Candidatus Kuenenia stuttgartiensis: one gene and its partner. Each later gene encodes a partner of the first gene's protein in a complex. Links are inferred from orthologs where the notes say so. Each region holds a gene or a part of one and is shown on either strand. Other genes may lie near its edges.

Evidence for each region.
Region 2: the proteins of secA (region 1) and secY are in contact, whole or in part, in a crystal structure (PDB 3DIN), measured with the Thermotoga maritima proteins. The link is inferred for Candidatus Kuenenia stuttgartiensis from one-to-one orthologs. Residues at the interface, in WP_004082002.1 of Thermotoga maritima: Glu261, Ala262, Arg263, Lys300, Ala301, Arg302, Thr303, Ile304, Ile305, Leu323, Tyr324, Asp325, Pro326, Val329, Ser330, Tyr333, Ile336, Lys340, Phe345, Val349, Glu363, Phe364, Tyr374, Ser375, Gly376, Gly377, Glu393, Ile395, Thr482, Ser483; in WP_004081795.1 of Thermotoga maritima: Glu108, Gly109, Glu110, Glu111, Ala236, Glu237, Arg238, Arg239, Ile240, Thr241, Ile242, Gln243, Tyr244, Ala245, Arg246, Arg247, Val248, Thr249, Gly250, Arg251, Arg252, Val253, Tyr254, Gly256, Ala257, Ser258, Thr259, Tyr260, Leu261, Pro262.

Annotation. Positions count from the first base shown.
Region 1 is NZ_LT934425.1:3,398,625-3,409,764, forward strand. Bases 6,048-9,272 are described here. They hold secA (preprotein translocase subunit SecA), read left to right. Parts: upstream 6,048-6,429; coding sequence 6,430-9,072; downstream 9,073-9,272. Other genes in these bases: KSMBR1_RS15950 (3-deoxy-D-manno-octulosonic acid transferase), read left to right, coding at 9,155-9,272. Outside these bases: KSMBR1_RS15920 (B12-binding domain-containing radical SAM protein), read left to right, coding at 1-36; KSMBR1_RS15925 (glycosyltransferase family 2 protein), read left to right, coding at 39-1,067; purM (phosphoribosylformylglycinamidine cyclo-ligase), read left to right, coding at 1,064-2,134; KSMBR1_RS15935 (outer membrane beta-barrel protein), read right to left, coding at 2,273-3,541; KSMBR1_RS15940 (formate--tetrahydrofolate ligase), read left to right, coding at 4,272-6,035; more of KSMBR1_RS15950, read left to right, coding at 9,273-10,471; metK (methionine adenosyltransferase), read left to right, coding at 10,468-11,140. UniProt on the Escherichia coli protein: Required for protein export, interacts with the SecYEG preprotein conducting channel.
Region 2 is NZ_LT934425.1:3,020,556-3,033,877, reverse strand. What follows is about bases 279-3,277. They hold secY (preprotein translocase subunit SecY), read right to left. Parts: upstream 2,470-3,277; coding sequence 1,087-2,469; downstream 279-1,086. Other genes in these bases: rpsE (30S ribosomal protein S5), read right to left, coding at 2,906-3,277; rplO (50S ribosomal protein L15), read right to left, coding at 2,466-2,909; KSMBR1_RS14155 (adenylate kinase), read right to left, coding at 413-1,090; map (type I methionyl aminopeptidase), read right to left, coding at 279-407. Outside these bases: more of map, read right to left, coding at 1-278; more of rpsE, read right to left, coding at 3,278-3,391; rplR (50S ribosomal protein L18), read right to left, coding at 3,422-3,790; rplF (50S ribosomal protein L6), read right to left, coding at 3,814-4,374; rpsH (30S ribosomal protein S8), read right to left, coding at 4,401-4,799; KSMBR1_RS14120 (type Z 30S ribosomal protein S14), read right to left, coding at 4,833-5,018; rplE (50S ribosomal protein L5), read right to left, coding at 5,029-5,571; rplX (50S ribosomal protein L24), read right to left, coding at 5,588-5,923; rplN (50S ribosomal protein L14), read right to left, coding at 5,966-6,334; rpsQ (30S ribosomal protein S17), read right to left, coding at 6,357-6,629; rpmC (50S ribosomal protein L29), read right to left, coding at 6,638-6,856; rplP (50S ribosomal protein L16), read right to left, coding at 6,853-7,272; rpsC (30S ribosomal protein S3), read right to left, coding at 7,256-7,915; rplV (50S ribosomal protein L22), read right to left, coding at 7,933-8,274; rpsS (30S ribosomal protein S19), read right to left, coding at 8,348-8,614; rplB (50S ribosomal protein L2), read right to left, coding at 8,640-9,485; and 6 more genes. UniProt on the Escherichia coli protein: The central subunit of the protein translocation channel SecYEG. Consists of two halves formed by TMs 1-5 and 6-10.

The DNA of each region.
Region 1 (11,140 bases):
GATGCTTTGAAAGCGATGTTTCGAAAGCTTTTCTAACAATGAAATTTTCAATCCTTATACCCGCTTATAACGAAGAAAAATCCATTTCCACCTGCCTTGATTCTCTTCTTTCCGTGACTTATCCCGACAAAGAAATTATTGTTATTGACGACGCCTCTTCGGACCATACCGTAAAAGAAGTCGAAACGTTTGCAAGCAGGGGCGTTATATTGGTAAAAAGAGAAAAAAACGGCGGGAGGGCTGCCGCCTTGAACTCGGGATTATCCCGGGCTACCGGAGAGATTGTCGTCACAACCGATGCGGATACCGGCGTTTCTCCCCATTGGTTAACCCTGTTTGAACGTCATTTTGCAGATGAAGAGGTTATTGCGGTTGGGGGCGCTTATAAAGCGCAAAACAAGGGTAATCCGCTGGCAAATGCAACAAGTGTATTAGATCAGATTTTGAACGGCACATTCAGAAAAACGTTTATTCCGAACAAAGTATCCGGAGTAAACTCTGCGATACGCAGGGATACATTGCTGGATTTGGGAGGGTTTAATGAAAGCGCATGGTGGAGCGAAGATTCCGAATTAGGATGGAAACTGGATAAAACCGGCAAGGTCATTTATGATCCGGAGAATGTTGTATATACACAATATCCTGATACATGGGAAGGCATATGGAGGAGGAAGTTTTACTGGGGATATGCGATGGGATTGAAATTCCGTCAGCATATGCCTTTCAGACTGAAATTATGGATACGTCCCACCGTATTTATGGCACTTTTTGTGAGCCTGGTTGTGTTTTTGGCAACGATACCCTGCGGAATGAGGGTATACTTTGTACCCGGATTATTTTTTGGAACATTATTGAGTGCATTAACATTAGTATATGTCCCGATAGGCGCAATCGTTATGATAAGAACGGGGGATACCGGTTTGGCAAAAACATTGCCGCTACTGGCAATCCTGCCTATTTTTCGGGAATTTGCGTATGTGTACGGCATGTTTCTTGGTTATTGTAAAGGTAAGCCATCCGCCTTGAAACCTTCATGGAAGAGGAAACAGGGAAAGAAAAAATTATGAAAGAAAAAACAAAAAAGAGTGTTTCATATAAAGATGCCGGTGTTGATATTGATACGAAAGGTTGTTTTACGTCGAATATCTATTCGAAAATGCAAACAACATTTGACGGCAGGGTAATTGAGAACCCAGGGGGATTTGGCGGGTTGTTTGCATTAAATTCAAGGCTGAAAAAATATCGACAGCCCGTTCTTGTTTCTTCCTCCGATGGCGTGGGCACAAAATTAAAAATAGCCTTTATGATGAATAAGCATGACACCATTGGCATTGATTTAGTGGCCATGTGTGTGAACGATGTTGTAGTGTTGGGTGCCGAGCCTTTGTTTTTTCTGGATTACCTTGCAAGCAGCAAAATCATACCTGAAGTTCTTCATGAAGTTATAGATGGTATCGTTGAAGGGTGCCGCCAGGCCGGTTGTTCACTCATTGGAGGTGAAACACCTGAAATGCCGGGATTTTACCAAAAAGGAGAATATGACATCGCTGGTTTTGTTGTGGGGGTGGTAGAAAAAGACGAGATTATTAATGGTAAAAACATTACACCGGGAGACGTTGTATTGGGGTTAGGTTCCAACGGCATTCACAGCAACGGGTATTCACTTGTTCGAAAGATTTTTTTTGAGGAAGCGGGAATGAAGCCTTCCCGGAGTTTACGGAAATATGGGTTGAAAACAACCCTGGGAGAGGAGATTCTTAAGCCTACCAGGATTTACGTAAAAGCAATTCTCAAAATATTAAATAAATATAAAAATAAAACTGTTATTAAGGGGATGGCGCATATCACCGGCGGCGGTTTGCTGGAAAATATACCGAGAATCCTGCCGGAAGGGTGCTCGGTGAAAATAGACAAAACCAGGTGGGACATTCCGGCAATATTTAAAATAATGCAGGATATCGGCAATATTAATGAGCGGGAAATGTTTCGTGTTTTTAATATGGGGATAGGTATGGCGCTGATTGTTTCTGCGTTGGATGTGAAAAAAATAATGAATGACCTAAACGCTGCCGGTGAATCAGTATCGGTTATTGGCGAGGTAACTGAGGGGGAAAGAAGCGTACAGGTTATTTAACGGAATCAATTAAATAATAGAGGAATTTTCGTTTTATGTAAAAACGAAATACCAGCAAAAGAAAAATCCCCCTGAACCTTATGTTCAGGGGGATTTTCATTTATCATTAGCAATAATTGAATTCCTTTGTTTTTAAACCTAGAATAAGTATTCTACGCCTGCCCCTACAATTACCTCTTCGTCAGCGCTGTCATCACCGGCAAAATTAATATACCTGAATTCAGGCCTGAATAAGAGATTTTCTCTCACCTTTATGTTTGCAGTGACGGTTACGTCCCATACTGAAGTATCAAACCATCTTACACCATCGGTATCGTCGAGGTATTCGTATCGAACAACACCCTGGAACCAGTCGGTAAAATCATATAAACTATATCCGGCAACGCCCCACCAATGGCCGGTAGTACCAGTGGCCATACCGCTGGAAATATCCATTGCGGCATCTTCTGCAACACCCCAATCTCCATTGAACATTAACTTCAACTTGTTTGTTAACTGGTATGATGCTACCAGGTCAAACATTTGAGTTAAACCACCGGTAGAACTGCTTCGTTGAGCATCGCTCGCAATCGGCCCCTTTTCCTGATCCCAACCTTCAGCGCCGTGAATACCTGCTAAGGAAACAAAGGTCTTTTCTGATGGTGAAGTATAAGAAATGTACCATCCGAGAGACTTTGCGGAGTTGTTATCGATGAAAGAGTCCCATCCGTTCACCAAATAAAGTGCGGCATAAACATTGTCCGTTAAATCATATCCTGCCTTAATTCCGGTGTGGGTAAAAGGGATTGCATTGTTATAAAGCGTGCCGTGCTGATAATTAGGGTTCCCTATGTTTTCAACCAGCTCTAATCCAATCCATGTATACATCTTACCTGCGGTAATGGTTAATCCTTTACCTATTGGCGCAATCCATGAAATATTTGCTGTGGCTACGGTAAAAATATCGTCTCTGTCGGGATCATTCGTACCCCGGGGAGTTGCTTCTCCCAAGAAAGTAATTCTTTTCGCCTTTTCACCAAAATAGGTATGTAACTGCCAGCCTATAGGGTGTTCTTCAGTGGCTTCCTTATCTAAGAAAAGGGTAAAGCTCTCGAAGGTTAATGAATTATTTTCGTTTTCACCAATAAAGTTCAAGCCACTCGCAAGTTCATCCTGTTGAGGAGAATTGCTATGTTTCTTGAAACTGTAAAAATAATTCACATCCAAAAATCCGCTCAAAGAAACGTTTTTTAGGCCACCTAATAAGGGTGAATCCCACACGGTTTCGTTTACCTCTGCTAATATTTCCTCTTTTAACTCTGCCTTTAATGCTTCTCTGTCAAAATCCTGTGCAAAAGTAGTTTGACTTGCTAAAAAAATTCCTGCAGCAAGCAGTGGAAGCATAAAAGAAAACTTTTTATGTATCATAATTACTTTTCTCCTATTCTTGTAAGATTGTTAAAAACCAATTCTAACGAAACGTAAGATTGTTGTAAAATATCCCTCCTTTCCTCTTCCTCTTTTTTACTATTAAAAGATTTTTACATAAAACACACAATACTACGTACGAAATAGACGAAAGACCCAAACAACACTTCTTAGTTCCGTGAAAATAATAAGCGAGCAAAGAGAGTGCCTTTGCAATAATATATCATTATATATGAATAATTTATTATTATTAAACTTATTTTTGCAAAAAAATTAATACAACTACTTATAAAATAACACTATATGGCATAGGTATACAAAAGAGGTTAAAATGAAAAATCTTGCATACATTTATAAAGTAAGCATATAATTGGTCATTTTTTATAAAATGGGATATATTTGCCATTAAGAGTGGCCGATATGCTCCATTAACACTTCAAGAGTGGCCGATATGCTCCGTTAACACTTCATACGTGTTATAGGGGGGGGGTATTTTACAGTTATTGACTTTTTTGTAAACAAAATTCGCAGGAGGGTATTGATTAGGGAATCATTTTTCTTGACCTTAACAGTTTTACAAGTATAATCGAGCGATTTATATGCCGCAGAGACCATAATACCACGATAGTGAGTGATAAGAGAGACACTTAGGTATGTATCTTAGATAGCAAAAATACTTTTTTAATTTATTACAAATGTAAAATTTACATTAAAAGGAGGCGTTAATATTATGTCATTAGATCCTACCAAATTTGCGGATTGGCAGATAGCGGAAGAAGCAGAAAAGGGGATGAAGACTGTATATGAGTTAGCGGATAAATTAGGTCTTGCGAAAGAAGAGCTGCTTCCTCATGGGCACTATGTAGCCAAGGTTGATTACAAGAAAATATTGAAGCGATATGAAGGCAAACCTGACGGCAAATTTGTCGATGTAACCGCCATAACTCCTACGCCACTTGGTGAAGGCAAATCAACAACCACGATAGGGTTGGTGCAGGGACTAGGGAAAAGAGGCAAGAACGTTATAGGTACAATACGGCAGCCGTCCGGCGGCCCTACGATGAACATAAAAGGGTCGGCAGCCGGAGGAGGTCTTTCGCAGTGCATCCCCCTCACGCCATTTTCTTTGGGGCTTACCGGTGATATTAACGCGATAATGAATGCGCATAATTTGGCGATGGTGGCGCTTACCTCAAGAATGCAGCACGAATTTAATTATGACGATGCGACACTTGCCAAAAAAAACCTGAGGCGGTTGAATATTGACCCCCACAGGGTTGAAATGAAATGGATCATAGACTTTTGCGCCCAGTCGCTTCGCCAGATTGTGATTGGATTGGGGGGCAAGATGGACGGGTTCATGATGGAGTCCGGATTTGCCATAGCAGTTTCTTCAGAAATCATGGCAATTCTCTCTGTTGCCAAAGACCTGAAAGACATGCGTGAACGCATGGGAAAGATCGTAGTGGCGTATGACAAATCAGGAAAGCCTGTAACAACGGCTGATCTGGAAGTAGACGGCGCAATGACGGCATGGATGGTGGAGGCTCTCAATCCGAACCTGATGCAAACTATTGAAGGTCAGCCGGTCTTTGTGCATGCTGGTCCTTTTGCCAATATTGCTATCGGGCAGTCTTCAATTGTGGCGGATAGGATTGCTTTGAAACTAGGGGATTACGTGGTTACCGAATCAGGATTTGGCGCGGACATCGGATTTGAGAAATTCTGGAATCTGAAGTGCCGTTTTTCTGGCAGCAAACCGAATGCTGCTGTATTGGTTGCTACTGTGAGGGCGCTCAAGTGTCATGGGGGTGCGCCTGTGCCGGTGCCGGGACATCCGCTTGATCCGTGCTATAAGGAGGAGAATGTCGGGTGGGTGGAAAAAGGGACGGAAAACCTGACCCATCTTATTAATGTTGTGAAAAAGGCGGGGATTAATCCGGTAGTGTGTATTAATGCATTTTATACGGACACAGAGCCGGAGATTAATGCTGTAAGGAGGCTTGCGGAGCGGGCAGGGGCACGCGTTGCGTTGTCAAAGCATTGGCTAAAGGGGGGAGATGGTGCGGTGGAACTTGCTGATGCAGTAATTGATGCCTGCAATGAGCCAAATGACTTTAAATTTCTGTATGAACTCAGCACGCCGCTAAGAACGCGTATAGAGTTAATTGCGGAGCAGGTGTATGGTGCGGACGGCGTGGATTACAGTCCGGACGCTTTAGCAAAAGTAAAGGCCATGGAAGCTGATCCTGAAACTTCAAAGCTTGGAACATGCATGGTGAAGACGCATCTTTCACTCACGGATAATCCCAATATAAAGGGAGCGCCAAAGAACTGGAGGCTGAGTATCCGGGATATTCTGACATTTAAGGGTGCGGGGTTTGTGGTGCCCATTGCGGGGAATATTAAACTGATGCCGGGAACATGTTCCGATCCGGCGTATCGCCGCGTTGATGTTGATGTGGAAACCGGAAAAGTAAAAGGGCTTTTCTGATATATTTTATTATTTTTTTCAACATGATTTAAAAGGCTGCACATTTCAGGGCAAAAGAAGAAGGCTGGCGGATGATAATGAAGTCCACAGCCTTTTTTTTTGAGTGCCTTGTTAACAATGCCTTGACATAAACATTCATCTTCGCTTAAAATGAAATGCCTGTTACCTTTGGTTACTAAGGAGCGCGAAAATACCCCTTCGGCAGTCGTTCCTGACAGAGAGGGAAATCTTAAGATTTGGAACAAGGATTTCCCCGCCGTCTGCCCTGAGCGGAAGATTTCTTGCTATTTCTTTTCCTGAAATGATAAAAGCGAGGGGGGGCGAAATAACAATTACAGGTGAAATCTGTCGTTGTTTAATTATAAAAATTCTTTTTTAGCATTATTTTGAAATTATGATAACAAAATTATTCGGGACATCGAACGATCGGGTATTAAAAAAGATATACCCAATTGTAAAGCAAATAAATTCCCTTGAACCAAAAATGAAGTCTTTGACTGATTCCGAATTACGTCAAAAAACAGATGAATATAAGGAAAGATTGTCAAAAGGCGAAACGATGGATAATATTTTGTCGGAAGCATTTGCCACGGTAAGAGAAGCAAGCAGAAGGATTCTTGTGGTTCCAAATGCGGATAGTCCGGACAAGACGATGAGGCATTTTGATGTTCAGCTTATAGGTGGCATTGTGTTGCATCATGGTAAAATTGCTGAAATGACCACTGGAGAAGGTAAAACGCTTGTCGCGACTCTGCCTGCATATCTAAATGCTTTATCGGGAAAAGGCGTCCATGTAGTGACGGTCAATGATTATTTGGCAAAGCGTGACAGAGACTGGATGTCTCCATTATATGAATTTCTGGGATTAAAGGCAGGGGCTATTCAGTCACATCAGGCCTATGATGAAAAAAAAGAGGCATATTTATGCGATATAACCTATGGTACAAACAATGAATTTGGTTTTGATTATCTTCGCGATAATATGAAAGTGAGACTGGAGGAGCAGGTACAAGTTAGCTGTGGTTTAAATTTTGCTATTGTTGATGAGGTGGACAGTATTCTTATTGATGAAGCACGTACACCTTTAATCATTTCCGGGCCTGCGGAAGAATCTACGGAGAAATATTATGTAGCAGATAAAATAGCAAGGAGATTAAAACGGGGAGAGCATTTCGAAATAAAAGAAAAAGAACGCATGGCGCATCTTACCGAGGAAGGCATTGAAGAGGTTGAAAAGTTTTTAAATGTGGAAAGTCTTTATACAGGCACAAACATGGAATGGCCTCATTATATTGAACAAGCGTTGCGCGCCCATTACCTGTTCAGAAATGAAACAGATTATATCGTAAAAAATGGTGAGGTTATTATTGTTGACGAATTTACCGGAAGATTGATGGAAGGAAGACAATGGAGTGACGGATTGCATCAGGCGATACAAGCGAAAGAACATCAGCGTATTAAGGAAGAAAATCAAACACTTGCCACCATAACCCTTCAGAATTTCTATAGATTATATGATAAACTTTCCGGAATGACAGGTACTGCTTTAACAGAGGCTGCGGAATTTGATAAGATTTACAAACTGGAAGTGGTCACTATCCCCACGAATAAGCCTTTGCAACGTAAGATTTTCCCGGACAGGGTTTATAGAACGGAAAAAGAAAAATACGATGCTATTGTCCGGGAAATTGTCGAAGTGCATAAACAGGAAAGGCCGGTATTGGTCGGGACAGTGTCTATTGAAAAATCAGAATTTATAAGCGAGAAGCTCCGAAGGGAAGGTATCGAACACGAGGTGCTGAATGCAAAACATCATGAGCGGGAAGCTCAGATAATTGCAAAGGCAGGGCAGCGGGGCAATGTTACCATTGCTACGAATATGGCAGGCAGGGGTACTGATATTGTTTTAGAAGAAGGCGTCGCTTCCCTGGGTGGACTTCATATCATAGGCACTGAAAGGCATGAAGCGAGGCGTATTGATAATCAGCTTCGCGGACGTGCAGGCAGGCAGGGCGATCCGGGATCATCACGCTTTTACGTCTCATTGCAGGATGATTTAATGCGCATTTTTGCTTCCGAACGTGTGAGTTCTCTGCTAAAAACATTTGGCATGGAAGAAGGCATGGCTATCGAACACTCGATGGTCTCTAAATCTATTGAAAGGGCGCAGAAAAAAGTAGAAGCGCATAATTTTGAAATACGTAAACACTTGCTTGATTATGATGAAGTAATGGACCATCAGCGAAAAACAATATACAGTCTTAGACAAAATGTGCTTGAGGGAAAATACTTATACGATTATATCACACAAATGATAGAAGACAGCATTTGCGAGATGGTAGGCCATGCATTTGAAACAAAAAGCATCGGGAGTGAAAAAAACTATGAGGATGATGATGACTACCCTGAAGAATATTTTGATTTGGCTGGATGGTTTGAGCAAAAATTCGGCATACCGGTTGATCTAAATGAAGTTGGGGAGAAGACCCGCCAGAATATTGAGGAGTTCCTGACGCAAAAGGCATTTGATGCTTACAAGGAAAAGGAAAATGCTATTGGCAAATTCGGAATGGAAAAAATAGCGCAAATCCTTTTGTTGGAGAAGATTGATACAAAGTGGAAAGACCATTTATATGCAATGGATCACTTGCGGTCCGGCATAGGATTAAGGGGATATGCCCAGATTGATCCAAGGATAGAATATAAGCGGGAAGCGCTTGGCATGTTTGAAAATATGAATATGTCCATAAAAGATGAAGTGACAAGTCTTATTTTTAAACTGCAGAAGGTAGAGGAATCGGAGATAAAGGAAGTATTGCGTCCGGAAACATACATACATAAGGAAGTTTCCGGACGGGAAAGAATACAGGGACCTCCAGACCCAATAACTGCTCCTGTTCGGGAAAATAATGCAAGAGCGGAAGAACGGGTGGAAAGAAAAGTGGAACCGATAAAAGTCGGTGTTAAAGTCGGGAGAAACCAGCCTTGCATATGTGGCAGTGGCAAAAAATTTAAACAGTGTTGCGGCAGGGCATGATAATTTAGATGCGTTATCATTGTATTAATGAACCGGTTAGAAGCAGCGCTGTGTATTTATTATAAAATCCTTTCCTATTTGCATGCCTACAATTTTTGATGCTTTTTATATAATAGCACTTACCTTTGGTTTTCCCTATTTTCTCCTGAAAATTTTAATAAATAAGCGGTTCCGCACTGGTTTATTACAACGTTTTGGCTTTATTCCGGCAAAAGCCGGCAAAAAACCTTGTATATGGATTCATTGCGCTTCGGTTGGAGAGGTTCTAGCCGCAAAGACTCTTATAAAGTCCATAGAAAAAGAGTTCGACGGGTTTGAAATAGCGTTGTCTGTTAATACAAATACGGGGTTTTCTGTTGCAAAAAAATATTTTGAAGGAAAGAGGATTTTTTATTTTCCGCTTGATTTGAGCTGGGTGGTCAATAAAGCATTCAACAGAATAAAGCCGCAATTAATACTATTAATAGAACTGGAAATATGGCCGAATTTTATAACTGCCGCTGCAAAAAAACAAATTCCCGTTGTTTTGGTAAATGCAAGAATATCTGCTAAATCAGCGAAGTGGTACCGGTTGTTTTGCCGGATTTCGTGCATGTTTTCAAAAAGTTTGCTTAGAAAAGAAAACCTTTTTTGTGCGAGAACGCAGGCTGACGCCTTCCGCCTTAAAGAGCTGGGCATATCGGAGACTCAAATAAAGATCACCGGTAACATGAAATACGATAATATTGTCACCGATATTCCCGCAAACACAAGAGAACGTTTGCTGGAATTGTTTGAAATTGAAGCGGATGAAGAGGTGATCGTCTGTGGCAGCACTTTTGAAGGCGAAGAAATTATTCTTTTGAGGGTGTTTAAAAATCTTTGTGTAAAATTTGGTAAATTAAGGTTGATTATTGCGCCGCGTCATATTGAAAGAGTTCCCTATATTATAAAACAGATAGCTTCTCTGGGGTTTGACTATGCAAAAAAGTCATCGCTTGATAAGGGAAAGAAGGGTGCAGGATATAAGGGGAATCCAATTATTGTTGTTGATACGGTAGGGGAGTTGTCTACTATTTATAGCATTGCTTATTGTGTGTTTGTGGGAAGAAGTTTGATTCCCCATGGCGGACAAAATATGGTAGAACCTGCTGGTTTGGCAAAACCTGTTATTGTAGGTCCTCATACGTTTAATTTTAAAGAGGAAGTTGATCTGTTAAAAAAGGCAGATGCGATTTTGATAGTGGATGATGAACATTCTTTGTCAAAAGCGATAACATATTTATTGGAGCATCCGGAAGAATCCAGGGAAATTGGCAGGAGGGCACAATTAGCGGTAACAAAACAAAAGGGCGTTGTAAATCGTAATATGAATATATTGAGAGAACATTTTTTGGAAGAGAGGACTGTATTGTTATGAGGAGCGGAAGGTATTTATTTACTTCGGAATCTGTTTCAATGGGACACCCTGACAAAATAGCTGATCAGATATCCGATAGCGTATTAGATGCTATGCTGGAACAAGACCCTATGAGCAGGGTTGCTTGTGAAACTTTGGTGACAACAGGGGTTGCTTTTGTTGCGGGTGAATTCACCACTAAGGCGAATGTAAATATACCCGATATCGTAAGGAATACGATAAAAGAAATAGGCTATTGCGATGCGTCTATGGGATTTGACTATAATACCTGCGCGGTTCTTACAAGCATTGGCAAACAATCGCCGGATATTTCACAGGGGGTAAGCGGTGAAGGACTACATAAAGAAGAAGGCGCTGGAGATCAGGGAATGATGTTCGGCTACGCTTGCAATGATACGCCGGAATTAATGCCCCTTCCAATTATGCTGGCACACAGGGCAATCATAAAGCATGCCGAATTGAGGCAAAACGGGACATTAAAGTATTTGCGTCCTGACGCTAAATCCCAGATTACGGTTGAATATGAAGGCCTTAAACCTATCAGAGTACATACCGTTGTTATTTCTACACAGCATGCCCCTGATGTTAAACATGACACTATTAAAACGGACATGATCGAGAAGGTTGCCAAACAGGTGATACCGGCAAACTTGCTGGACAGCAAAACGA
Region 2 (13,322 bases), 370 kb from region 1 along the record:
ACACTTATGGCCAAATATAACGATTTTTCACACACATCTAAAAGTCTTTCAGCTTCCTCAGAAATAATCCCAACGGGTATTGTCAGTGCAGCATCTGCAACATATTTACGATAACGGACACCAACATCTATGCTTAAAATATCACCTTCGTCTAATCTTCTTTGGCTAGGTATACCATGAACAACTTCTTCATTTATTGAAGTGCATATGCTCTTAGGGAACCCTCTATAGCCTTTAAAAACAGGTACCGCATCTTTACTTATAATGAATTTCTCTATTTCTTCATTTAAATAATCTGTTGTTATACCTATTTTAGTGAGTTCTCTCGCCAGTCTTAGCGCTTCTGCCGTTATCTTTCCAGCACTTCGCATTATTTCTATTTCACGTGGAGATTTGCGCACTATCACCTTTGTTACCCGGCCATTGTCTTTTTTTGCTTCTTGCACTCTTGATTTATGATATCAGCGATAGTCTTTGAGATCACTTCTATTCTCAAGTCACTAATTATTTCCCTTAATATCTTATTTTTCTTATAATATTCAACTAGGTCTGCCGTTTGTTCACGATAAACTTTAAGTCTTTCTATAATTGTTTCTGGTTTATCATCGGCCCTTTGAAGTAATTTCCCGCCACACTTATCACAAATACCATTTTTTAGCGGTGGCACTAATTTTATGTGATAATTCGCACCGCACACACTACAAATCATCCTACCAGACAATCTATCAATAACCGTCTGCTCAGAGACAATAAAATAAAAAACAATGTCAAGACTATCTCCAAGTGTTTTTAACATTTCGTCAAGCACTTTTGCTTGAGAAAGTGTCCTTGGAAAACCATCCAAAACAAAACCATTTTCACAATCATGCTTTAAAATTCTATCTACAACAATTCCCACAACAACTTGATCTGGTACTAATATGCCTTTCTCTATATAAAAACGAGCCTTAGCACCTGTCTCAGTTCCGGCCTCAATAGCTTCGCGTAATAAATTCCCTGAAGAAATATGAGGAATATTCTCAATCTTACTAATTGTTTCCGCTTGAGTTCCTTTACCTGCACCTGGAGGACCTAAAAATACGATCCTCATCCCATCCTACCTCTAATTCGTGTACCACCGCTAAGAAAGCCACTATATTGCCTCATTATCATATGCGATTCGATTCTTTGCACCATATCCAATGCAACACCAACAATTATCAGTAATCCAGTGCCTCCATAAAATCCAGCAATAGCCCTGTTAAGTTCAAAGCCTCCTGCTACCAACTTCGGAAGAATAGCAATTAAAGATAAAAAGGCAGCACCTGCAAGTGTTATCTTGCCCATAATACTCTCAAGATATTCTGCAGTTCTATGCCCCGGTCTAATCCCGGGAATAAAGCTGCCATAATCTTTCATATTATTGGACATTTCTCTTGGGTTAAATTGGATAGCCGTCCAAAAATAACAAAAAAAAGTAATTAGTAAAATATACAACATAACGTATAAAACACCTTCTTGCAAAATACCCGATAAGCGCGAGGTTATCCAATAACCAACGCTCCCGGGTTCAAACCGTATCTGTATACCTTGCATGATTGCAGCAGGGAAAATCAACAATGATTGCGCAAATATTATTGGCATCACGCCAGCTTGATTCACTCTTAGCGGTAAGAAGTGTCTTTGTCCACCGTACACCCTCCTACCACGCGTATGCTTAGCTTGTTGTATAGGAATACGCCTTTGCCCTTGCGTTATATAGACAACACCACCTACAATGGCGAAAAACATACCCAACAATATTAAAAGTTTAACGATTCCAATCTGATGTTCTGCCGGAGCTACAGAAAATGTAAAGTTCTGTACTATTTGGTTAAAAGCCCAAGGCAGGCGCTCAATAATCCCAACCATAATAACTATCGATATACCACTACCGATCCCGTGCTCTTCTATCTGCTCCCCGATCCACATCAAGATCATAGTGCCAGTTGTTAGTAAAATTGCCGCCATTAACTGAAAACTAACGCCCTGTAAATATACTGGTATAACTGGAACTCCATTAAACTCGACAGTGTAAAGTGTTCTCGTCATCACAAAAGCTTGGAAAAGACACAAACCTACGGTTGCAATCCGTGTATATTGATTAATTTTCTTCCTGCCTACCTCACCCTCTTTCTGTAGCCGTTCTAAATAAGGAACCACACCAACTAACAACTGAAAGATGATAGAGGCACTGATGTAAGGCATCACTCCTAGTCCAAAAATAGCACCGGAAGACATGGCACCGCCTGCAAACATGTCTACCATTCCTAATAATTGCCCAATTCCGGACTGTGAAAACTGATTAAAATACGATTTTAATACAGTAGTATCGATACCGGGTATGGGTAAATAAACACCTACCCGACACAATGCTATTAAACCAAGTGTGATTAGAACTTTTTTACGTAACTCAGGTATGCGAAAAACATTTCCAAATTGTTCAATCATGAAATTATTTTAGCCTCTCCGCCTGCCGCTTTAATCTTTTTCATTGCGACTTTGCTAAATTTGTGCGCTTCAACTGTAATTGAATTTTTTAACTCGCCCTCACCCAACACCTTCACTCCTACACCTATTTTTTTAATTATCCCAGATTCCTTCAGTATAGCAATCGTTACTATATCACCACTGCCAAAATGTGCAATGTCCTTTAAATTTACAATGTTATATTCTTTTTTAAATATGTTGTTGAAACCACGTTTTGGTAATCGGCGGAAAAGAGGTGTTTGTCCACCCTCAAACAATTTTTTCATGCTGAAGCCAGATCTCGAAGAAGCTCCTTTTGCTCCACGACCTGCAGTTTTTCCCCAACCGGACCCAATTCCTCGCCCTACCCTTTTCTTACGTTTCCTCTTTATTGGAACCGCATTTAAATCAAAAAGATTCATTCTATCCTTACTCCCCGTAGTTCTTCAACTTCTTCTTTTGTTTTTAGGGATCTCAAACCGTTTAATGTAGCCTTAACGACATTAAGTGGATTCCTTTTGCCATAACATTTAGTCAAGATATTTCTTACTCCCACATATTCCAGAACTGCTCTTGCAGGCGCACCAGCTTTAATACCTGTACCTGGTGAAGCGGGCTTCATGAATACTCTGGCAGCCTTGTAACGTCCCATTATCTCGTGTGGTATCGTGTCGCCCTTTAAATTTATTTTAAATAGCTGTTTTTTCGCTTCCTTGACGGCCTTATTTACCGCGTTTGGTACCTCACGCGCTTTTCCAAAGCCGATACCGACACTCCCCGCCTTATTTCCAACAACAACAAGAGAACTAAAGCTCATCGACTTTCCACCCTTGGTTACAGTCGTACATCGGTTAATTTTTACAACTGTTTCTTCTAGATTAATCGGTTGTTCTGGTTGCGCCAACTGTATCTCCTTGTTCGACTTATCAAATAATTAAAAATTTAAACTATTCTTTCTGGCACTTTCCGCTAAAGCCTTAACCCTTCCATGATAAGCATATCCACCTTTATCAAAAACTACTTTTGTAATACCTTTCTTTATAGCCTGTTCTGCCAGTTTTTCACCAACGATCTCCGCCGCCTTTATGTTGCCACCATATACGATACTTGCTCTAACATCTGGCGTTAAAGTAGAAATTGCAACTAGTGTCTTGCCCTCATTATCATCAATAATCTGACAATAAATATTCTTCAGACTTCGATAAACGCTCAAACGTGGTCTTTCGCAACTGCCTATCACTTTCTTTCTGATTCTTTTATGTCGCCCTGCTCTTTTTCTTCTTTTTTCTTTAATTGGATCCATAATCTATACCCTTAACCAAAACATTATCCACCGGAAGACATAGCCTTACCAGCCTTTCTTCTTATTACTTCTCCGGCATACTTCACACCCATGCCCTTATAAGGTTCAGAAGGCTTTTTAGCTTTTATCATTGCAGAAAACTGACCTACCAATTGTTTGTCAGTACCAGAAATCGTCAATTTAGCGGGGTTTGTTGGATTTTTAACCTCAACTTTAATATCTTTCGGTATCTCCATATGTACAGGATGAGAAAAACCCAGCGATAAAACTAACGTATTGCCTTGTATTTTAGCATTATATCCTAATCCCACAATCTCAATATCTTTAGAAAACCCACGCATAATACCTATCATCATATTTGCGAGCAATGCCCTAGTTAAACCGTGCAGTGCTTTAAATCGCTTTTCATCCGAGCTTCTCTTCACAATAATCTGTTGACTACCTAGTGCGTATTCAACATCAATGCTCGGATGAACGGTTAAATTTAAGGTACCCTTAAGCCCTTTTATCTCAATAGCTTTATTATTTATTGCAACTTTTACATCACTCGGAACCTTAACAGGTTGCTTCCCTATTCTTGACATCCTAACCCCTTAAATAAAAAAACCTATTAAGACACTGTACAAATAAGTTCACCGCCAATTTTTAACCTTCGACACTCCTTGTCGCACAATATCCCTTTCGACGTAGAATATATCGCAGACCCGAAACCTCCGCAAACCTTTTCTACATCTTTGGCACTTTTGTAAACCCTTCTGCTTGACTTACTCTCTCTTACGAGATTGTTAATAACCTTCTGCTTCAACGCTCCATATTTTAAATAAACCCTGATGATCCCTTGTTTATTATCAGGAATTTCTTTATATTCTTCAATATAACCCTCATTTTTCATAATCTTTAATATCTCCTGCTTAATTTTAGAAGCAGGAATATCAACGCAATCCCTACGAATCATATTAGCATTTCTTATTCGTGTAAGCATGTCTGAAATTGGATCTGTCATGCACATATTTTATCCCTTTTCAATAAATCAATTTTAATTTTACCAACTTGCTTTTTTAACACCAGGTATCTCACCTTTTAACGAGAGCATTCTAAAACAGATCCTGCATGTTTGAAATTTACGATAATAGGCTCGCCTTCTCCCGCATAATTTACACCTATTATATTTTCTAGTTTTGTATTTAGGATCCCTATTAGCTTTTTCTATTAAACACTTCCTTGCCATTTAAAACTCCTTATTCAGACCTAAAAGGCATTCCCAATGACTTTAGCAATTCATGAGAATATTCATCTGACTTGCCACTAATAACGAATGTAACATCCATGCCCTGTATAGTTGTAATTTTATCAATATTCACTTCAGGAAAAACTGTCTGTTCTGTGAGACCTAATGTGTAATTTCCTCTTCCATCAAAAGATTTCACAGATATTCCACGAAAATCTTTTATTCGTGGTAAAACGATGCTGATAAAACGATCAATAAATTCAAACATTCTTTTCCCACGTAGGGTAACTTTACAACCAATCGCCTGGCCTTCTCTTAATTTAAAACCAGCAACTGATTTTCTTGCGACAGTAACAGCCGGCTTTTGGCCACTTATTGTTGTCAGATGCCCTATAGCTTCTTCAAGAAAATTTTTATTGTCAATTGCCTTTCCAACACCCATATTGATTACAACTTTTTGTATTTTGGGTACTGAATATTTGTTTCTTAATGAAAACCTCTCTATTAAATGAGGAACGGTTTCTTCTTTATATTTTTTTAATAACCTTGCCATAATTAATCCTAAACTATCATTCATCCGATGATATTTCTACGTCACAATAAACACACGTACGCAATTTAGCGCCATTTTCCAAAACCTTCTTTTTTATTCGTACCCCTAATCCATTCCTTTTGCAACTTCTGTTCTGACAAACAGGCAAAACATTTGCAGCTGATATTGAAGTCTCTTTCTGAATCCTACCGCCTTGTGGATTTTTCTGGCTGGGCTTAACATGCTTATATATTACCTTTACCCCTTTTATTACCACACGATTTTTTTCTGGTAATATTTTCATTATTTTCCCAGTTTTTCCCGCCTCATTTCCAGCAACTACTGCCACTATATCATTCTTGCGAATATGCATATAACCACTGTTTTCCTTCTCTAAAACCTCATTCTCAACTAATTAAACTACTTCTGCAGCCAAGGAAATTATTTTCATAAAGTTTTTTTGCCTTAATTCTCTTGCCACTGCACCAAATATTCTAGTCCCTCTTGGGTTACCATCGTTGTCGATTATAACAATTGCGTTCTTATCAAATTTCAAATAGGACCCATCTTCCCGACGCACATTATTCCGTGTCCTAACAATAACGCCTTTGCAAACGTCGCCTTTTTTAACTACTCCTCCATGAATAGATTTTTTTACAGCTACTACGATTACATCGCCTACCGTTGCATATTTTCGCCGAGAACCACCGAGAACTTTTATACATTTTGCCTTTTTCGCCCCGCTGTTGTCCGCGACGTCTAAACTAGTTTGTTCCATTATCATCTAAACACACCCCAGCTAATGATCAATCTTTTGCCTTCTCAATAATACGAATAAATCTTGTAAATTTTGTTTTACTAATGGGTCGACATTCGGCTATCTCTACCTTGTCCCCAACATTTGCGCTTTTTTCTTCATCATGAGCTTTGTAAACAGTAGATTTTTTTATATACTTTCCATACTTGGGATGTTTTACAAGGCGCATTATCTCTACAGTTATTGTCTTATTCATTTTTGTCTTTATGACATTCCCAACATACTTTCTTCGCCTACTTCTTTTTTCAGTTGCAGTTTGCATTTTTATAACTACCCTCCTGAAACTAGATTTTTATTAATTCCTAAATCAATCTCCCGCAATACGGTTTTTAGTCGGGCAATTTTCTTTTTGATAAATTTCCGCTGTGCAGTATTACCCGTTTCCCCCGATTGCCATTGAAATTTGAGATTCAAAAGTTCTCTTCTTGTTGACTCTGCTTCTTCTGCAATTTCCAGGCGCGATTTAACTCTTATCTCAGTAATCTTCAAAACGCACGTCTCCTTCGCACTAGTCTGACTTTTACAGGCATTTTATGCGCTATTCTGCAAAAAGTTTCACGAGCTCCCTCTTCATTTACACCGCCGATCTCATACAAAATAGTTCCTGGCCTCACAACAGCAACCCAAAACTCCGGTTCCCCCTTGCCTTTACCCATACGAGTTTCAATTGGTGTTGACGTCACTGACTTATGAGGAAATATCCTTATCGTAAGCTTGCTTTCTTTTGGCATACTATGTGCTGCAGAAATTCTTCCTGCTTCAATTTGTTGAGCCGTGATCCATCCAGGCTCCAAAGCTTGTAAGCCAAATTCTCCAAAAGATACAGCGTTTCCTCGTGTGGCATTTCCTTTAATTTTTCCACGCTGCGATTTCCTGAACTTTACCCTCTTAGGCATTAACCTCATTTGCATCCTCCCCTTTTGAACTTGTAAGACCTTTATACAACCATACCTTAACGCCAATTACACCGTAAGTAGTTTTAGCTTCGGCAAAACCATAATCTATGTCCGCTCTGAGGGTGTGTAACGGAACACTTCCGTGAGTAATCTTCTCTGTCCTCGCAATCTCTGCGCCACCTAACCTTCCCGAAACCTGAATTCTCATACCTTTAACACCTGCATTAAGTGATGCCTCCATCGCTTTTTTCATAGCCCTTCGAAAAGAAGCGCGTCTTTCCAATTGCTCTGCCACATTTTCGCTTACTAGCTGCGCATAAGTTTCGGGTTTATTTATTTCTTTTATCTTTACAACAACAACACGTCCAATATATTTCTGTAATTCATCTTTAAGCTTATCGACTTCCGCACCCTTCCTGCCAATTATTAGTCCAGGGCGCGCGGTATGAAGAGTTATCTTAGCCTCTTGCCGGGTTCTTTCTATTTCAACAAATGGTATTCCGCCAAAACCATAATTTTTTTTAATTAGCTTGCGTATCTTGAAATCCTCAACTAGCAAAGAACCAAAAGATTTCTTGTCAGCATACCAGACAGATTTCCACCCTTGCGTTATTCCCAGCCGAAAACCAATTGGACAAACCTTCTGTCCCATTTCTTCTCCTTATCTTTTTATCTTTTAGCCTTTTCAGCCAAAACGACTGTAATATGACTTGTACGTTTTAAAATTCTCGAGGACATCCCTCGAGGTCTTGGACGAAACCACTTCCTGCTTGGACCACCATCAACTAAGGCATGTTTAACATACAACGCTTCAACATCCGCAGAGACATTCTCGTTTGCCGCAGCTAACGCAGCCCTGATGACTTTATCTATCATGTAAGATGCACGCTTATGCGTCAGTCTCAAAGTTCTCAAAGCGTCATTAACTGATTTTCCTCTAATAAGATCAATAACATAACGAGCCTTTCTCGGTGAGATTTTTGCGTACCTATGACATGATCTATAATCCATCAACCGTTACCTTTCGATACAAAATTTAATTTCTTGTAAAGCTTTATATCAACATTGGTTTATGCACTGCCTACTATTTCTTTTTGCCACTATGAGACCGAAAAGTTCTTGTAAGCGAAAACTCACCTAACTTATGCCCTACCATATCATCGGTAACAAATAGCTTATTAAATACTTTACCATTGTGAATCATAAAGGTGTGTGACACAAATTCAGGTATTATGGTGCAGCTTCTTGCCCAAGTACGTAAAGATTCATGCACACCTGATTCTTTTTGCTTCATTACTTTTTCTAACAACTTCTTATCAACATATGGTCCTTTTTTTATAGAGCGACTCATCAAATCTCCTAATATCTTTCAAAATTTACAAATTACCTCTAGCCCCAACTTTCCTTCTTCTAATTATAAATCTGCTACTTACAGCTCTCTTTTTCCTTGTTTTTCCACCCTTAGCAAGCAAGCCAGTCTTTGAGCAAGGGTGCCTACCACCCCCGCTTCTTCCTTCACCACCTCCCATCGGATGTGCTACGGGATTTTTTGCAACTCCTCTTACGTGAGGCCTTCTCCCTTTCCATCTATTTCTACCTGCTTTTCCTAAACGTATATTACTATGATCAGTATTACCCAGTTGTCCAATTGTGGCCCTGCAACTACCGTGAACTTTCCGGACTTCACCAGAGGGGAGTGTTATGTGAGCATATCCACCTTCTTTTGCCAGCAATCTTGCAACACTACCTGCAGACCGAACTATCTTACCTCCTTGCCCAGCACGCAACTCAATATTGTGCAGATCCATACCCAAAGGTATATTGTTAAGTGGCATAGTATTGCCAATGTCAGGATCTACCTTTTCACCCGATTTCACAAACTGACCGACCTTCAATTTCTCTGGAGCCAAAATGTATCTTTTTTCTCCATCGACATAATTAAGTAAAGCAATACGAGCGGATCTATTAGGATCATACTCAATACTGGCAACCTTTGCTGGAATACCATCCTTTCTCCGCTTAAAATCAATATTTCTATATTGTCTCCTACTGCCTCCACCAACATTCCCAGCCGTAATTTTCCCTTCAGAATTTCTACCACCGGTTTTTTTAAGAGGCCGAATCAAAGATCTTTCCGGCTTTGTTTTCGTTATTTCTGAAAAATCTGAAACACTGGCAAATCTTCTTCCCGGAGTTACGGGTTTGTAATATATAATACCCATAAGAACTTTTTACCTCAAAGTTAAAACTTTAATAGCCGAAATCAATTGTATGCCCTTCTTTTAAAGCTACAATAGCCTTTTTTAATTCTCTTGTTTTACCCATTATAAATTTAACCCTTCTTCTCTTGCTCTTTTTTATCAAGGTCCTCACACCGTTTACTTTAACACCAAAAATGCCCTCAATTGCATTTTTTATTTGAATTTTGTTCGCTTTTAAGTCTACATCGAAATGATAGGAATTCGTTTTCTCACCATCTGAAACGCTCTTTTCAGTTCTTAGCGGACCCTTAATAACATCGTATTTATCCATATAATTTGGTCCCCTACCTAACGCAAACTACTCAGTGCTTGTTTGGTTATTAATATTTTTTTTGGCTTAAGAATCTCATATGCATTTAAATCATGACACTCCATCATTCTTACATAAGGAATATTTCTCGAAGATTTCAAAAGAGATTCTGTGGCTTTTGATATTACAATCAAACTACTTATCCCCACCATTCCAAAAGATTTTAGTAACGAAACCATATGTTTTGTTTTCGGAGAAGCAAAATCTAATTTATCCACTACCACGACTTCGTTATCTTTGATCTTAGACGACAGTGCGGAAAAAAGAGCCCGCTTTTTTGCCATTTTCGGAATAGAATAAGAGTAATCCCTTGGTTTTGGCCCAAATGCAACACCGCCACCCCTCCAGATGGGAGACCTACTGCTTCCAGCCCTCGCCTTACCTGTGTGCTTTTGTGCCCACGGTTTTTTACCGCCCCCAGAAACCTCCGCCCTTGTTTTCGTCGAAACCGTCCCCTGTCTTTTATTTGCCTCATACATTTTTACCACATCCCTTAAAAGTTTATAGCGCACAGGAGAATCGGATATGCTGTCAGGAACCTGCATATTTTCTATCTTTTTTCCTTCATCATTGTATACTATTATTTCCATACTTCCTCTTACCCTAAAATTATACAATTTTTTTTATTATTAGATAACTACCTTTATACCCAGGAACAGCTCCCTTAACAAAAAGCATATTTTTTTCCTTATCAACTTTGACAACATCAAGATTCTTAATTGTAACACGCTCCCTACCAAGCTGTCCCGGCATCTTTTTCCCACGAATGACTCTTCCTGGATCGGTCCCAGCACCAACAGAGCCAACAGAACGATGCCTCGTAGACCCATGCGTTTGCGGACCTCCCTTCATACCCCACCTTTTCATAACACCGGCAAAGCCTTTTCCTTTTGATATACCTATAACATCAACCAATTTGACATCTTCGAATATATCCAATGTGACCGCCTGCCCAAGATGGATATCAGAAACAGTATCCAGTTTCACCTCTTTAACAAACCGGCCTGGAAGCAAAGACGCTTTAGCAGCATGTCCAATTTCTGGCCTCTTTGCTCTTTTTATTTTTTTATCTTTATACCCAAGCTGCACAGCAGAATACCCATCATTCCCCAACGTTTTTACTTGCAACACATTACAAGGCCCCGCCTTTATCAACGTGACAGGAACCAACGCCCCCTCACCAGTATAAATTTGGGTCATTCCTACCTTCTCACCTAATAAACTATTTAACATTTCAATCAAACCTTACGCTATTAAATTTCTATAAAAGTTATGCTTTTATCTTGATCTCTATACCAGCGGGCATGTTAATCCGATTCAACGCATCCATCGTTTTCGCCGTAGGCTCCAAAATATCAATCAACCTCTTATGAGTCCTTACCTCAAACTGCTCTCTAGACCTTTTATCAATATGCGGAGATCTTAGGACGGTGTATCTTTCTATGCGAGTCGGCAGGGGAACAGGACCAAACACTTTTGCACCAGTACGCTTTGCCGTTTCAACGATTTCCAGCGCCGATTGGTCTAATATTCTATAGTCATATGCTTCCATTCGTATTCTAATTTTCTGATCCAACACTTCTATGCTCCCAAAAAAGCCCAAACCTACAAAAAACTCAAGTTCACGAGGATATCATATATTTACAAAAAATCAACTTAATAATTATAATTTATTCAACAATTTTTGTAACGACACCTGCACCCACTGTCTTCCCACCTTCCCGAATTGCAAACCGCAGCCCCTCATCCATAGCTATCGGCGTTACCAATGCTACATTGATCTTCACGTTATCCCCAGGCATCACCATCTCCGCACCGCCTGTCAAAGTTACCACCCCGGTCACGTCAGTCGTCCTAAAATAAAACTGTGGTCTATATCCATTAAAAAAGGGAGTATGCCTTCCTCCCTCTTCCTTAGTCAATATATACACCTCCGCTTCGTATTTAGTATGCGGCGTTATACTGCCGGGTTTCGCTAACACCTGACCACGCTCCAGATCATTCTTCTCTACCCCCCGCAGCAACAATCCCAGGTTATCCCCTGCCTGCCCCTCATCCAACGTTTTATTAAACATTTCCACACCAGTAACCACAGACTTCTTTATATCCGGCTTAATCCCAACAACATCTACTTCATCTCCTACCTTCACTCTACCCTTCTCAACCCTGCCTGTTCCAACTGTACCACGCCCTTTTATGCTAAACACATCTTCCACGGACATCAAAAACGGCTTATCTATTTCCCTTATAGGATCGGGGAGGTAAGCATCCACCGCATCCATTAGTTTCAATATCGGTCCACAACTCGCACATTCCGCGCCTCCACATCCACACTGTGCCGCCTTCAGCGCAGAACCCTTCACTACAGGTATCTCATCCCCAGGAAAATCATATTTACTCAATAGCTCCCTTATTTCCATCTCTACAAGTTCCAACAGCTCCTGATCCTCTAACATATCCACCTTATTCAGGAACACCACAATCCTGGGAACTCCCACCTGCCTTGACAACAATATATGCTCGCGGGTCTGCGGCATCGGACCATCCGGCGCACTTACAACCAATATCGCTCCATCCATCTGCGCCGCACCTGTTATCATATTCTTTACATAATCTGCATGTCCAGGACAGTCCACATGCGCGTAATGCCTCTTCTTCGTCTCATACTCCACATGCGATATCGCTATCGTTATACCTCGTTCGCGCTCTTCAGGAGCCTTGTCAATTGAATCAAACGGCCTATCCTTCGCCAACCCCTGCTTCGACAATACATGCGTTATTACTGACGTCAGCGTTGTCTTACCATGATCCACATGCCCTATCGTACCTATGTTTAAATGCGGCTTAGTTCGCTGAAATACTTCTTTAGCCATTAATTTAAACCTCCAATATTTTGATTTATGAATACGTTATGTAACATTGCCAACAGATTTTGCAGGCGCCGGTCTGTACTCTAAAGGTTCCATAGTAAAAGTGCCTCTTCCTTGAGTAATGGAACGTAATGTCGTTGAATAACCAAACATTTCAGCAAGGGGGACTTCACCTTTAATAATCCTTATATTTCCCTTGGTTATCATTTCCAATATATTTGCTCTGCGACTATGAACTTCTCCTATCACATCACCCATGTATTGTTCCGGAACTGTTATTTCAATAGACATTATTGGTTCCAGCAATATGGAATTCGCCATTTCAACACCTTTTCTAAAAGCAATACATGCAGCAGTGTAAAAAGCTAGATCAGAAGAATCTACAGGATGCGTAGAACCATCTATCAACGTTACTTTGATATCAATCAATGGCGGACCGCCTGCAACACCAGTTACCGCAGTATCACGAATACCTTTTTCTACAGATCTCACATATTGCCTTGGGATTTTACCACCGACTATTGCATCAACAAAAGTTACCGGTTCATCACCTTCTTTAAATGGCTCCACAGTTATCCATACATGACCATATTGTCCATGTCCGCCAGTCTGTTGAAC